Regions from separate parts of the Exiguobacterium abrahamii genome, predicted to be linked through region 3. Evidence: riboswitches for the same ligand, from Rfam matches in the RefSeq annotation. Region 3 holds a riboswitch; each other region holds the start of a gene.
The links. Region 3 has a riboswitch for thiamine pyrophosphate ahead of ITJ88_RS08620 (thiamine phosphate synthase). Riboswitches for the same ligand answer to the same signal wherever they lie in the genome.
Positions count from the first base shown of each region.

Region 1: it holds a riboswitch for thiamine pyrophosphate, as region 3 does, so the genes downstream of both, ITJ88_RS06505 (ECF transporter S component) here and ITJ88_RS08620 (thiamine phosphate synthase) in region 3, are expected to answer to the same signal.
Region 2: it holds a riboswitch for thiamine pyrophosphate, as region 3 does, so the genes downstream of both, thiT (energy-coupled thiamine transporter ThiT) here and ITJ88_RS08620 (thiamine phosphate synthase) in region 3, are expected to answer to the same signal.

Region 1 is NZ_JADOYC010000001.1:1,266,613-1,271,907, reverse strand. Features, by position in the region: gene ITJ88_RS06520 (glycerol-3-phosphate acyltransferase) at 1-31, shown strand, start outside; gene ITJ88_RS06515 (GNAT family N-acetyltransferase) at 44-1,567, shown strand; gene ITJ88_RS06510 (50S ribosomal protein L25/general stress protein Ctc) at 1,885-2,562, shown strand; TPP riboswitch at 2,659-2,758, shown strand; gene ITJ88_RS06505 (ECF transporter S component) at 2,858-3,430, shown strand; gene ITJ88_RS06500 (ABC transporter ATP-binding protein) at 3,427-4,956, shown strand; gene ITJ88_RS06495 (energy-coupling factor transporter transmembrane component T family protein) at 4,928-5,295, shown strand, end outside.
Region 2 is NZ_JADOYC010000001.1:878,826-884,120, reverse strand. Features, by position in the region: gene ITJ88_RS04345 (amino acid permease) at 60-1,463, shown strand; gene ITJ88_RS04340 (thiamine diphosphokinase) at 1,519-2,121, opposite strand; gene thiT (energy-coupled thiamine transporter ThiT) at 2,123-2,683, opposite strand; TPP riboswitch at 2,746-2,855, opposite strand; gene rpe (ribulose-phosphate 3-epimerase) at 2,863-3,519, opposite strand; gene rsgA (ribosome small subunit-dependent GTPase A) at 3,522-4,427, opposite strand; gene pknB (Stk1 family PASTA domain-containing Ser/Thr kinase) at 4,453-5,295, opposite strand, start outside.
Region 3 is NZ_JADOYC010000001.1:1,656,343-1,661,637, reverse strand. Features, by position in the region: gene ITJ88_RS08635 (MFS transporter) at 1-737, opposite strand, end outside; gene ITJ88_RS08630 (OsmC family protein) at 928-1,353, shown strand; gene nagZ (beta-N-acetylhexosaminidase) at 1,350-2,570, shown strand; TPP riboswitch at 2,627-2,729, shown strand; gene ITJ88_RS08620 (thiamine phosphate synthase) at 2,812-3,405, shown strand; gene ITJ88_RS08615 (FAD-dependent oxidoreductase) at 3,402-4,346, shown strand; gene thiS (sulfur carrier protein ThiS) at 4,343-4,543, shown strand; gene ITJ88_RS08605 (thiazole synthase) at 4,546-5,295, shown strand, end outside.

The DNA.
Region 1 (5,295 bases), 390 kb from region 3:
TGATGCACTTCACAAGCCAGTCATTACATAAGGAGGACGTCTCATGATCGACTTTTCCATTGCCACCGCTTCGGACGCGGAAGCAATCCATGAACTGAACTACCTCACCTTCACGGAAGAGATTCCGCAACATCAACCGAACACCGAACGGAAACGGATTGACCGGTTTCATGATCAAAATACCTATCTGATCGGCAAGGAAGACGATCGACTCGTCGCGATGATTGCTATTCGAAAGCATCGTCCTTTTTCGCTTGAAGAAAAGGGTGTGATGTTAGATGAGACACTGACGGACCCAGCGGAAATCCGTTTACTCAGCGTTCGTCCCGAATACCGCAATAGTCGTACGTTCATGCAATTGATGCGCTTTTTGATGGTCTACTTGGAACGGGAAACGATTGATCATGTCTATATCAGTGGTACGACGCGGGAAGCTAAACTATATGCGCGGTTCGGCTTCACACCAATCGCAGCGACGCTCGGTAGTGGCGATGCCCAGTTCGTACCGATGTTGTTGTCACGCGCAACATACGAACGGTCCGTCATCGCGGACGTTTTACGTCCTCTGCATTTTCTAGCCGGTCCGGTCGAGGTTGCACCAACAGTCCGCCAAGCGGCGCAACAAGCACCGCGCCCGCATCGGACGGCATCGATGCGTCAGCTCGATCAAAATTTACGGGACCGAATGTGTCAGTTGCTGGATTTGACACATGTCTCGATGGCTGTCGGCAGTGGTACGCTCGCCAACGATATCGTCGCACAACAACTGAGTGGACATGGGTTGATCCTAAACGGTGGTGAGTTCGGTCAACGCTTGATCGATCACGCGGCACGGGCTGGAAAGTCCTTTGATGTCCACTCGCTTCCACCCGGTCACCCGATCGACTTGGAACAACTCGCGAGTCAACTGCATCAAACGGAATACGACTGGATCTGGTTGACACATTGTGAGACGTCTACGGGCGTTCTCTACGATCTCGATGCGGTAAAAGCACTGCTGGATCAACAAACCGCACTCATCGTCGATGCGATCAGCGCCGTCGGAACCGGGCGTTTCTCGTATGCCGGCTGCAGATTCGTCACGACCGTCTCCGGAAAAGCAATTGGTGGTTTACCGGGTCTTGCGTTCATCGGTCACGTAGATCGCGTCCTACCTTCTCCACGTATTCCACGTTATCTGGATCTCGGACTTTATGCGGAAGGCGTCGCCTTTTCCGGCTCATCGAACTTGTTGCTGGCTTGTCAGGCAGCGCTCGATGCCCTTGATCTCGATCAAGCCGCCATCAAGATGACTTATCTCGAACAGGCCGTTCGCGCGACTGGTTTTAACCTGCTTGCGACGCAAGAAGCACAAGCGCCGGGAATTCTGACGATCGTCCATCCGTCGGCAACCACTTTAGGAGACGCTCTCCGGATCCAGGGCTATCACGTCCAGTATGAAAGCGACTATCTCGTCCATAATCAATGGCTCCAAATTTCAACGATGGGACATACGACGATGCGGCACATCGAACGTCTCATCCGTGTATTAGTCCGTGAAAACCAACGCATCACCGTAAAAAAATGAAAAAAACGAAAGACCTCTTAACCCTTGATTTCAAGCGGTTTGGAGGTCTTTCGACTTTAAAAAATAAAAAATAGAGGTTTAAGGATTTAAAACATAGGGGTATAAACTCACTAGCACCGCATCAAACGGTGACTTACTCACACATGTTTCTCAATATCAGCGTAATGACCTGGGAGAGAAATGCAAAGTCACGAAAGCGTCAGATTCAAAAGAGTCTGAAACCGATTGTCTTAGCATATTTAAATTGTTCAGGACTTGTCCTGCTCCTACATTCATTACCTTTTGAGGGCTATACCAAATTCAAGGGGGAAATGAACATGTCAGTTAAATTAACAGCCGAAAAACGTGAGGTACGTCCACGCTCACTCCGTAAACAATTACGTCATGAAGGAAAAGCTCTTGGTGTCGTGTATGGTTACAAAGTGGAAAGTACACCGATCGCATTTGAAGAAAAAGAATTGCTTAAAATCGTTCGAGAAAACGGTGAGAACGTCTTGATTTCACTGAAACTCGACGGTAAAAATATTAACGTCTTGATCAACCGTCGTGATATGGATGTCTTCACACCAACTGTCGATCACGTTGAATTCATCGCCGTTAAAATGGATGAAGAGACAGAAGTCGAAGCAGACGTCGTACTCGTTGGTGAAGCAGCTGGCGCTAAAGTCGGCGGATTCCTGTCACAGACACTCTTTAAAGTAACAGTCGCAGCAACACCAGATAAATTACCAGAGAACGTCGAAATCGACGTCACGAACCTCGAAATCGGCGATTCGATTTCTGTAGCTGATCTTCCGGAACAAAAAGATTTCCGTATCGTCACAGAAGGCGACATTCAAGTCGCAGCTGTCGTCGAATCTACACTCGAGCAGGATCTTGAGGAAATCGAAGAAGCAGAAGCTGAGGCGCAAGCGGAAGCTGGTGAAGACAACGAAGCGGAAGCTACGGAAGAGTCTTCAGAAGAAGCAAAAGAAGAGAACGAAGATAACAAATAAGTCGTTTAACGATACGCCCTTTGTGGCGTATCGTTTTTTTTGTGTCTTGACAATAGACAGAAGATTGCCTAAAGTGAACAGCGTATCATCTATTACCATATCCACTAGGGGAGCCCATTTGGCTGAGACGATTCACTTCGGACCCTTCGAACCTGATCTAGTTCATACTAGCGTAGGAAAGTGGAGCGATCACATCCAATGACTCCTGCTGCGCGCAGTTTTTCTGAGGACCGCTCTCTTTTTACGGAGGGCGGTCTTTTTTGGTGTCTCCCCCACTTAAAGGAGGACGAACACGATGCAACACTGGAAAATGAAAGAAATCATGGTCATGATGATGCTCGCCGTCGCTTGCGGCGTCATCTATCTCGGTTGGTCAACACTCTGGTTACCGATGTCGGCAATCTTCGGACCAGTCGGTGCCAACTGGATGTTTGGGATCTGGATCATCGCGAGCCCGCTCGTCGCGGCAATCATTCAAAAACCAGGTGCCGCCCTCATCGCGGAAATCGTCGCGGCAGCCGTCGAACTGTTCACGGGTAGTCACTTTGGTTTATCGGCTCTACTGATCGGGGTCTGCCAAGGGCTTGGTGCGGAACTCGTCTTTGCGATGACGCGTTATCGCCGTTATGACACCTGGACATTGATGTTATCGGGTGTTGGAGCCGCGATTGGTAGCATCGTCTATAGTCTGATCGCGAACGGATTCGGTTACTACACGACGACGACGTTGCTTGCGACAACTGGCTTACAATTAATTAGTGGCGCATTACTGGGCGGCTTGCTTGCAGCGATTCTCGTCCGTCGCCTTGTTGCGACCGGTGTCTTGAACGGGTTTGCGGCAGGACGTACGAAACGGGAAGTCGCATGATTACTGTCGATGATCTCAGCATCCGCTTCCCCGGTCAGATGAAGTCGGTGCTCGATCATGTATCGCTGACGATCGAGCACGGGACGACCCTTCTGCTCGGACGAAGCGGGAGTGGCAAGACGACACTGCTTCATGCCCTAGCCGGACTGACACCAGAGACGATTGAAGTCGAACAGACGGGAACCGTTACCCGGTCCGGTTCGGTCGGAGTGCTGTTCCAAAACCCAGAAGAACAGTTCTGCATGGAAACGATCGGACGCGAAATCGCTTTTAGCTTAGAAAACCGGTCGATTCCACGCGCAGAGATGGAGGAACGCATTGAACGCTTACTCGCACTTGTTGGTCTCCCTCTCCCCTTCTCGACACCAATCGCGAGTCTATCCGGGGGGATGAAACAACGCCTCGCGCTCGCTGCGGTCCTGGCGCTCGAGCCGACGATCTTATTACTCGATGAACCAACAGCTCAGATTGACCCGATCGGGCAACACGAGCTGATGGCGTTGATCTTTCGGATTCAGAAAGAACATGATTTAACGATCGTCTTGATCGAACACCAACTCGATGTCTGTTTGCCATATGTCGATCAGATCGTCTTACTTGAGGACGGATCGGTGACTGCAACGGCGCATCCGCAGGATTTGTTCCCGCAGGCGTATACAGAGCTTCAATCGAAAGGGATTGCTGTTCCCTCTTTGTATCCGTACACGTTAGAGACGTTACCCATAGATGGACCACAAGCAGCGCGACTTCACGTGCTTCCCTCAGTCGCTACAGCAGGCACTGCCTTGTTACACGTCACTGCATTATCGACGAAAGCCCCTTACCCGCTGACCGATGCGACATTTTCCCTGCAGACAGGAGAATGGGTGATGCTGCTCGGGGCAAACGGCTCCGGGAAAAGTACGTTGCTTGCAACACTCGGTCGGTTGCTCTCGCATCAAGGAACATATCGGTTCCAGGAACGTTCAGCTCAGCGTTACTCCCGGCGACGCTTTTATGAGCACGTCGGCTATGTCTTCCAACAACCGGATCTGCAGTTTCTCAAGCTGACGGTCGAAGCGGAAATTGACTGGAGTCACCGGGAAGCGACGAGTGACGAGCGCACGACGTTGCTCGAACGGCTGGAACTCGCATCCGTCAAACAGCAGTCACCGCTTGCGCTTAGTACGGGGCAACAACGACGGCTCAGCGTCGCGACGATGCTCGGGCAGTCGAAGGATGTGTTGTTGCTCGATGAACCGACGTTCGGACAGGATGGATTGACGACGCGGCGGCTCATGGAACAGTTGTTGACGGAACAACAAAACGGAACGACGCTCGTCATGGCAACACACGATATGGAACTCGTCGCCCGATACGCGGATCGTGTCCTCGTCATGGAGCAAGGTCGTATTGCTTTTGACGGGCGTCCGAGCGAGTTATTCGCTGACGTTCCGTTACTCGAACGCTGTCAGCTGCAACGTCCACTTTCTTACCAATTCCAGGAGGTGAAGCGCAATGCAAACAAACGCGTCACCGTTCGCTAAACTCAATCCTGTCATCAAGGGGAGCGGATTGTTTTTGATCATGTTTGCCTTAATTGCAACGAATGACTGGATCAAGACGTTGGTGTTCCTGAGTTTTGCTATCGCCTTGCTAATTCTCTCCGGATGGGGTCCTGTCGAATTCTTGAAACGGCTCGCACCTTACAGTCTATTATTCTTATTGACGTTCTGGATGATGGCGGCGTTTGGCAAAGGTACGAACACGCTCTGGTCGTTCGGTTGGTTTCATGTCACGTCGGAAAGTGTCGTACATGGCTGGTTACTTGCCTTACGGATGGCGACGTTCGTCTGCTTGAGTTTCGCTTTCGTCACGACGACCGA
Region 2 (5,295 bases), 780 kb from region 3:
TATTGAAAACGCTTACAATAGGAACGTACTTTATTTTGTCAGAATTGGGGGAAGTCATCATGCAACTCAAACGAGAGATGACGAGTCGACACCTGTTCATGATTTCACTCGGCGGAATCATCGGAACAGGCTTATTTTTAGGGTCAGGATTAACGATTTCACAAGCAGGACCTCTCGGGGCGGTCCTCAGTTACATCGTGGGTGGGACCATCATGTATCTGACGATGTTATGTTTAGGAGAATTAGCGGTTTATCTGCCGGTCTCGGGGTCATTTCAGACCTATACGACCCGCTTCATTGGACCAGGGGTCGGCTTTGCCGTCGGTTGGATTTATTGGCTCGGCTGGGCAGTGACGGTGGCACTCGAAATCACAGCTGCCGGCAGTTTGATGGATCGCTGGTTTCCGAATGTACCCGTTGTCGTCTGGTGTACCGTCTTTACGGTCTTGCTGTTCGGTCTGAATGCCGTCTCCGCCAAAGCATTCGGTGAAGCTGAATTCTGGTTCTCAAGTTTGAAGGTCCTCGCGATCCTGTTCTTCATCATTCTAGGTGGCGCTGCTTGGTTCGGCTGGTTACCGATGGAAGCAGATCGCCCAACATCGTTATTTGCGAACTTTACGGCAAGCGGTTGGTTTCCAAACGGGATTCTCGGTGTCTTGACGACGATGATTGCCGTCAACTTCGCCTTCCAAGGAACGGAATTGATCGGTGTTGCGGCTGGGGAGTCCGACACGCCAGAAAAATCGATTCCAAAAGCCATCCGCAATACAGTCTGGCGGACGTTCATCTTCTTCGTCTTATCGATTACGATCGTTGGTGCATTAATTCCGTATGAAACAGCTGGCGGAGTCAGCAGTCCGTTCATCATGGTCTTTGATGCGATCGGTATTCCGTACGCTGCTGATTTGATGAACATCGTCGTCTTGACGGCACTATTGTCCGTCGGAAACTCCGGACTATATGCGGCGACCCGGATGTTATGGGCGATGGCGCAAGAAGGGATGATTTCAAAGAAATTATCTTACGTCAATGCACGTGGTGTGCCGATGCGGGCGTTGCTCTTTACGATGATGTTCGCGATGTTATCGCTTTTGACCGCATTTTTCGCAGAAGATACCGTCTTCATTTGGCTCTTGTCCTTAGCCGGACTCGGGGCTCAAGTCGGCTGGATTTCCATCTCTGCTTCTCAGCTTGCATTTCGTCGTCAGTTCGTCCGAAACGGACACGATGTATCCGAACTGAAATTCAAGACACCACTCTATCCGGTGTTACCACTGATTTCGTTGACACTTAACGTCGTCGTCCTCGTCAGTCTTGCGTTTCAAGCGGATCAACGAATCGCGCTATACATCGGTGTTCCTTTCTTTCTTGTCATGTGGGGAAGTTATCATCTCTTCGTCAAAGGAAAACATCTATCCGCTCAAAGCGACATCCGTGTCGCCCCTTCTCAACTTGAAGAATAATTTCATCTAAAAAGAGGCCGCGGAATCATCCATGGCCTCTTTTTGTATGATTGTTCTATTCCTTAAGCGTCCGCATCATTAATAATTCGCCTTGATGGAGCTCTACCTTCGCTTCTGACGCACGCCATTCATTACTGACAGTCAAGGAACCTCCGACGGGTACGGGATGTGCATCAAGTGGATATTTGACTCCGGATAAGCTTAAGGTCGACTGCACAAGTGGAATGAACGAAAGATAATGATAGCTCCCTGCTTCGACTGCATACGTTCCCTCAGCCAAGTATCGCACCTCTTCTCGTTTCGTCACGAGTCGTGCCTCTGAATATTGCTTCAATAGATAGACATTTTGGACGGTCATGTCGAGCCGCCCACCAGTCGCCCCGATGATGATGATCTCCTCATGCTGTTCCCTCTCAGACACTGTACGAAGGGCCAGTTCAAGATCCGTCTCATCTTTCTCAGCCGGATGAACGATTGCCCCTTCTGGTACATAACCAAGCGAATCAAAATCACCGATTGTCAGGTCGCATGTCAGCCCAAACGATTCGACCGTCTGAACACCACCATCGACACCGACGATGAAATCACCCGGCTGACAAAACATCTGTAAATCCGGTACTTCTTCTCGCGGACCGGCACAAACGAGAATCGCCCGCATCTCAGACGCCTCGTGCCGAATAACGGAGTAAGCGTGGCGCAGTCGTGAATAGAATTCCTGCTACGATTCCACATAAGATGTACGAGGGAACCATATACGTTGCGTTATAGACGAAAGAGTATTCCACGACTGGACCTTTTGCATACTTGGCAAAAAAGACGATGCCACTGATGACATGACAGATATAACGGAGTCCTGCGCCTAATAACGTCGCCAGGAGAACGAACGCCATCAAGCTTTTCTTTTGTCCATTGCGCGCGGCTAGTCTGACTTGACGCGCGAACAGACCACTTAATCCGACGACACCATACGCAATCGTATAGTCAAGCATCGGTTGAACGATCGTCAAGACTTGTGGAGCGAACATCAATTGAATCGTACCGACAAGCGCTCCCGTGACGACCCCTCCGACGACACCGTGGCGAAACGCCATGACGAAGATCGGTAGCATCGCTAAGCTGATCGAACCACCTTGTGGCATTTTGAATGGAATCAGTAAATCAAAGACGACTCCGAGACTGGCGAAGATGGCAATTTCCATCATCATTTGTAACCGTTTCATGCTATTTTTTCCTCCTTCATTGTACGAGAGGACGCAAAAAGGCAGTACGACGAACGCCGTACTGCCTGCGTGCGCCACATCCCTACGTCCGTTTGAACGGAACAGGTTCGAAGGGTTAAAGTCTAAAAGACTCCTCTCAGCCGCTTTTCAAGCGACACCCCTTGCGGTCATCATATTTATTATACGGCAGCCCCTTGACGAATGCTAGTGATCGCTTCCGCATAATCCGGTGCATTGTAGATTGCTGATCCTGCGACGAGAACGTTCGCACCATTATCGATGCAAAGTTTTGCCGTTTCCGGATTGACGCCACCGTCAATTTCGATTTCAAATGTCAGACCACGATCTGCTTTCATTTGCGCGAGTGCTGCGAGTTTCGGCATGACACGCTCGATGAAGGCTTGTCCACCGAAGCCCGGATTGACCGTCATCAATAAGACCATGTCGACATCCTCAAGGACGTGTTCAATCGTTGATAATGGCGTGTGCGGATTCAAGACGACTCCTGCCTTTGCGCCCGCTGCTTTGATTTGTTGTAAGACACGATGGACATGATTCGTCGCTTCGACGTGGAACGTCACGATGTCTGCCCCTGCCTTGACGAAATCTTCAACGAAACGTTCTGGCTGGTCGATCATCAAATGGACATCGAGAATCATATCCGTCTTTTGACGTAAACTGCTAAGCACAGGTAATCCAAATGAGATGTTCGGTACGAACTGACCGTCCATGACATCAAAATGGATATAGTCCGCGCCTGCTGCTTCGACGGCTTTAACATCGCGTTCGAGATTCGCAAAATCTGCTGATAAGATAGATGGTGCAATTTTAATCATCTTCAATACCTCCGGGCTCGATTCTTGATTTCGTCTATAAACATACCATAGTTCTCATAACGAGAGGACATGATTTCTTGGGCTTCGACGGCTTCCTTGACGGCACAACCGGGTTCATTCAAATGCAAGCAACCTCGGTATTTGCACTCATCTTGTACAGCCACGAATTCAGGAAAACTCCATCGTACATCCTCGATTTCCATTTCATACGGAAAATCAAGGTTCGAGAAACCCGGTGTATCAGCAATCAATCCTTCGGCAAGCGGCATCAACGTAACGTGACGCGTCGTATGACGTCCGCGTCCGAGTGATTTCGAGATGGCACTTGTTTCTAAATCAAGAGAGGGCTCCAGTGCATTGAGCAATGAACTTTTCCCAACACCAGATTGTCCCGCGAGAACGCTCGTTTTTCCAGCAAGCAACGGACGGACTTGCTCAACACCCGACAACGTCTCACTTGATGTCTCGATGACCGTATATCCAATCTTCCGGTAAGCGGCAATTGCCTCTCGGACAGCCGGTCCTTTAACATCGTCAAGCAAGTCCATTTTCGTCAACAGGATGACGGGTTGAATTTCCTTCGCTTCGATCAAAACGAGAAATCGGTCGAGCAAGTGCGCTGAAAAATCAGGTTCTGCCGCCGAAACGACGAGCAATGCCTGGTCGATATTCGCGACAGGCGGGCGTACTAAAAAGTTGTCCCGCTCCTTCACTTCGAGAATATATCCCGTCTCACTTTCGATATGAAGAACGACTTCGTCTCCAACGACTGGACTGATGCCGCGTTTTCGGAAATTCCCTCTTGCCCGTGAACGGACCTCTCCTTCTGGTGTCATGACATCATAAAAGCCACCCTGCAGGCGTATGATCGTTCCTTCTCGATTCTCTTCGATGCGTTGTTCCGTCATCCTATGCACTCCTTTTTCATCACATTCACTGTGCGTCTTTTGCTTGATTGTACGTGATGGTTTTTGAACGATACACCGTATCGTCTTTATAAATCGTAATCTTGCCTTCTTCTCCCGGATCAATCGTCACCGGCACGTCGAATGTCTCATCTTGGTCAATCGATTCCTCGATGACGGTCCGCTTCCCTTTCGCATCTTCCGTCTCAATCCGGATGACTTGTTTCGGTGGTTCCTCGTCCTCGTTCTCGCTGACCGCATCATAGACGACCTTTTCAGGGAACGTCGCTGTCACCGTTTTTTCTTCCTCACCTTTTGAGATGAAGACCGTCACGGAGTCGTTCGGTTCGACTTGTGCTCCTGCTTGCGGGAATTGACGGATGACTTGATCGAGCTTGACATCACTTGAGAATTCTTGTTCAAACGTACCGTCGAGACCCATTTCATCGAGATACGCTTTCGCTTCATCACTCGATAAGTTCGTCAAGTCTTTCAATTCAAAGGACGACGTTCCTTCTGAGACAGTGATCGTAATCGTCTGTTCTTTTGCGATCACTTCCGTCCCAGCAGAGATCGATTGCCGGATCACATTACCTCGCGCGATTTCATCCGACTTTTCGCGTTCGACCTCGACTTTAGCGAATCCAGCCTCTTTTAACGTCGCAATCGCCTCTTTTTCAGCGTCATCTGTCACATCCGGTACTTCGACCGGAGCACTTCCGGTAGAGACGACCAAGTTGACTGTCGAGCCCTTCTTGACCTGTGCGTTTTCACGCGGTGTCTGACTGATGACGTCTCCCTCATCGACTGTATCGCTATTTCGTTCTGTCGTCTCGACAACGAATCCAAGTTTCTCAAGCTTCGTTTCCGC
Region 3 (5,295 bases):
CACGTTTTCGCGATGCCGAGTTCTGTTTGCAGGATCGGCACGAGGTATGTGTAGACGACGTAGGTTGCCCCGAATCCAAATGACGGAATAAAGAAGGCGATCAGGATTCGCGGATTAGCGAGCAGTCCAAGCTGCTCCTTGATTGAACCGGAACCCGTCGATTGCTGGACTGGAACGACCTTCCATACAGCGAGGAACGCGATCAATCCCATGACTGTCGTTAGCCAGAACGTAGCTTCGAAGCCAGCGTGTTGACCGATGAACGTTCCGATCGGGACACCGAGGACGTTGGCAAGTGTAAAACCACCGAAAATGAATGAGACGGCGACACCGCGCTTCGCGACAGGTACACCGTCACTGGCGACGACCATTGCGAGCGAGATCAAGACACCGGTCAGGATCGCTGTCAGAATACGGGTGGCAAGCAATACTTCGTAACTTGGAGCACAACTACTGGCAAGGTTCAGTAAGACCCAGGCGAGTAAGAGACGTAGGATCAGGCGACGCCGTTCCAGGTGACCGGTCAGCGACATGACGATCGGTGTACCGATTGCAAAGGAGATGGCAAAGGCTGAAACGAGCGTACCGGCTGTTGCGATCGTGATATCAAGGGCTGAGGAGATTTCAGCGAGGATCCCGACGATGACGAATTCGCTTGTTCCGAGAACGAACGTCAGGAGCGACAACGTGGCGATCAAGAGCCAATCGCGTCGACTTAAACGAGTAGTAGGTGACATGGATGATTCCTCAATTCTAGCGCTTGCGCGCGAAACTATGAGTAACAGGATAGCATGAAACGATTTCGTCGGGTATCGCAAAGCGAGATTTCGGGAAAAGAACCATTATTCGAAATAGCGTGTGAATTTCCAGGCTTGCTGTTTTTTGCGTATACTACAGAAGAAGACTACTTACAAAGGAGTGGAAACGATGCAAGCGACAGTGACATGGAACAAACAGATGGGGTTTAGTGGACAGACGGAATCAGGGCATCATCTGGCGATGGATGCAGCACCAGAGAACGGTGGCGAAAATCAAGCGCCGCGACCGACTGAACTACTGCTACATGCCGTTGCCGGCTGTACCGGAATTGATATCGTTTCAATCTTAGAGAAGATGCGCTTGACGATCACCCATTTCGAAATGGATATCGAAGGAGAACGGGCAGAGGACCATCCGCGGCGTTTTACGTCAATCTCGATTCATTACCGGCTCGAAGGTGATCTCCCGGAAGATAAGGTCCGTCGCGCCATCTCGTTATCAAAGGATAAATATTGTTCGGTCTCGCAATCCCTGAACGCTGAGATTTCCGTTTATTATTCGATCAATGGTGTGCGGAGCGAGGATCCTTTGTGAAGAAAGCCGTACTGATCGGTTGCCTGTTGCTTGCAGGGTGTGCGCAGGAGACGACGGAACCAACGAAATCATCACAACCGGAAACGAAACAACCGACAGAAGAAAAGAAGCCGAAGCCTGAGCCGACGAAAGAAGAACGACAACAAGCAAAACTAAAGCAACAATTGGCAGCGATGTCGACGTCAGAAAAAATCGATCAACTGCTCTATATCGGAGTCGCCGGCACGGAACTTTCAGCAGCTGACCGAAAATTATTACAGACGCATGCGATTGGCGGGGTCTTACTGCTCGGCGGAAACATCACGTCAGAAGAACAACTCTTGACGTTCACACGTGCGATTCAAGAGACGGATCAAAAACCGTATGCGTTTGTTGGGATCGATGAAGAAGGCGGACGGGTCAGCCGGGTACCGGATCAACGATTACGTCTACCGACGAGTCAACGGATAGCGCAAGGAGCAGATGATGCGAAAATGGAAGATGTCGGACGTACGCTCGGTCATTTGTCACGATTTTATGGCTTCAACATGGACTTCGCACCGGTCCTAGACGTCAACAGTAATCCGAACAATCCGATCATCGGCGACCGTGCGTTCAGTGCTGATTCGAAGACCGTCGCGACGCTTGGTACGGCCCTGATGCACGGGATGCAGGAGACGGGAACGATTCCGGTCGTCAAACATTTTCCCGGTCACGGCAATACGAGTGTCGATTCCCATGTCGGGCTACCGAAAGTGATGGCATCAAAGGAAGAATTGAAGCGGACGGAACTGTTACCGTTTAAAGAAGCGATTCAAGAGGGCGCCGAGATGGTGATGGTTGCCCATATTCTCTATCCCGCGTATGACGATACGAATCCATCCTCGCTCTCAAAGCCGATCTTGACTGACCTTTTGCGTCAGCAACTCGGATTCAACGGTGTCATCATCACGGATGATCTCGTCATGGGAGCGATCACGAAACAATATGGTCTCGCGGAAGCGGCACGTCAGTCGCTCGTCAACGGAGCTGATATGGCAATGTTTTCAGAGGCAGGTGCTTACACAAAGGTCCATGCCGAAGTGATGCAAGCCGTCAAAGACAAAACGCTGACGCCGGAGATGCTCGACGCTAAAGTAATGCGCATCCTGAAGCTAAAGCAGACGTATGCCGACAGCCAAGAGCAACAGCGACCGACGAAATCGGAGCTGATTCAGCAAGTGGAAGCGCTCAACTAGGACTAGCGAAGCAAAGCGACTCATGCTAGACTAATGGGGCAAGCCAATTAAACACGAAAAGACACTAGGGGAGTCTCCCAGCAGACTGAGACGGAAGTATCCGGACCCTTTGAACCTGATCTAGTTCGTACTAGCGGAGGGAAGTGGCTCGAAACCTTAGATATCCTTAGCGCTTCAGCGCATTTTCGGACCACTCCCTTCAACATCGGGAGTGGTCCTTTTTCGTATGGAAAGGAAGAACATGATGCGTTTACATCTGATTTCGACGGGATCCATTCATCCGCTTGACGGAATAAAGACCTTTCACTCCCTTCAACCTTATACGGATCAGCTGCATCTACGAGAACCGAACTTGTCGGCAGCAGAATTGCTTGATCTAATCGACGCGCTCCTTGTGCATGGTTATTCGCCTGAGCAGTTAACGGTTCATGACCGGGTCGACGTCGCCCATGTCGCAGGCATCGGTGTGCAGTTGACGCGACGGTCCTTGCGTGTCCGCGATGTCCGACGTCATTTTCCGAATCTCGTCATCGGGAAATCGGTCCATTCACTAGCAGAGGCACTGGCAGCAGAAGCGGAAGGAGCCGACCGCCTGCTGTACGGTCATATTTATCCGACAGCGTCGAAGCCGAATGTGCCGCCACGGGGAATCGACGCCTTGAAGCAAGTCGTCACCTTCACGACGAAACCGGTCATTGCGATCGGCGGAATCACACCAGAACGCTTGCCTGAAATCTCAGCGACCGGTGCAACCGGAATCGCTGTCTTATCGGGTATTCTCGGTCAATCGGATCCACTCGCCGCCATTCTAAGTTACCAGGGGGTTCGCGTATGACGGATCACATCATCATCGGCGGCGGAGTCATCGGGTTGACGCTTGCTTACGGTCTCGCCTGTCAGAATGAATCCGTCGTCGTCTTAGAACGCGGAACATGCGGACAAGGAACGAGCCGCGCAGCTGCCGGGATGCTTGCGACGGACATCGAGCTGAGAGCGGAATTGCATTTACTTGCCGCACGTAGTCGTCGTCTGTATCCGCTGCTTGCACGTCGTCTCGAGCGAGAGACTGGCATCGATTGTGGGTACCGGGAACAACCGTTTTTGTTAAAACGTAAAGGACGCGAGCATCTGTTTCCAGCGGTCGGTCAAATCGATCCACGACGACTGACGACTGCATTGATATATGCCTTACGAAAGCGTGGGGTACCAATCGAAGAACAAGTGGAGGTCACACGTATCGAAGAGAACGATGACTTCATCAGGATCGAATCGAATGCGGGAATCTGGACCGGACGAACAGTGACGGTCGCTGCCGGACGCGGGTCGCAAGCCTTGCTCGATACAGCTGGTATTTCGATCGCGACATATGGGGTCAAAGGGGAATGTCTCGCCGTCCGTCTCGCGGGTCAGCCGTTACGCTCGATCCTGTTTGACGACGCTGTCTACCTTGTGCCAAAAGCAGACGGACGAATTTTGATCGGTGCGACCGAACTGCCGTACGACGAGACGGTCGGTGTCAGTGTCGCTGGGATCACGTCATTGCTTCAAGCAGCAGAACGACTGTATCCACCGATTCGTGACGCGGTCATCGAAGAAGTCTGGTCCGGTGTACGACCACAAACGGCGTCAGGCTTGCCATATATCGGAGTCGCCGATTCATCCCGTCGGATCTTCATGGCGACAGGGCATCATCGGCATGGCATATTACTCGCACCGGCGACAGCGGAAGTCTTGGTAAATACATTACGGTTGATTCAGAAGGAGGAAGTCCGATGAACATTACGATTAACGGCAATGACCACACGATCGAACAGATTCAAACGATCGAGGACATGCTCACGCAACTCGGCTTAGGGGAAAAGCTCGTCATCGTCGAACAGAATCGACAAATCATCGATCGCATGGCGTACGGTCAGACGGTCGTTCGAGACAACGACACATTTGAAATCGTTCATTTCGTAGGAGGAGGATAAACATGCTGAAAATTGGAGAAAAGACATTTGAATCACGGTTATTACTCGGAACGGGGAAATATACGGACGCTACGGTACAGCAGGAAGCAATCGATGCGTCCGCCTCAAAAATCTTGACGTTCGCCGTCCGTCGGCTCGATATTTTTGATAAACAACAAGCGAACTTCCTCGAGTCGCTTGATTTAACAAAGTATGATTTACTACCGAACACGGCCGGTGCGAAGACGGCAGAGGAAGCCGTACGGTTGGCGAAGCTTGCGCGGGCATCCGGTATGTGCGACATGGTTAAGGTCGAAGTGATCGGTTGCGACAAGACGTTACTACCTGATCCGATCGAGACGTTACGGGCTTCTGAAGAATTACTTAAAGAAGGTTTCATCGTCTTACCGTATACGTCGGACGATGTCGTCCTTGCACGGCGACTCGAAGAACTCGGTTGTCACGCCATCATGCCGGCAGCGTCACCGATCGGTTCCGGGCAAGGCATTCTCAACCCACTTCATCTACGATTCATCATCGAGCAGACGACGGTGCCGGTCATCGTCGACGCCGGGATCGGTTCACCGACCGACGTCGCCTATGCGATGGAACTCGGTGCGGATGGTGTCTTATTGAACTCCGCTGTCGCCCATGCTCAAGATCCGGTCAAGATGGCGTACGCCATGCGACTAGCTGTCGAAGCAGGGCGCTTCGGATACGAAGCGGGACGTATCGAGAAGAAACAGTATGCGGTCGCGAGTAGTCCAACGAGT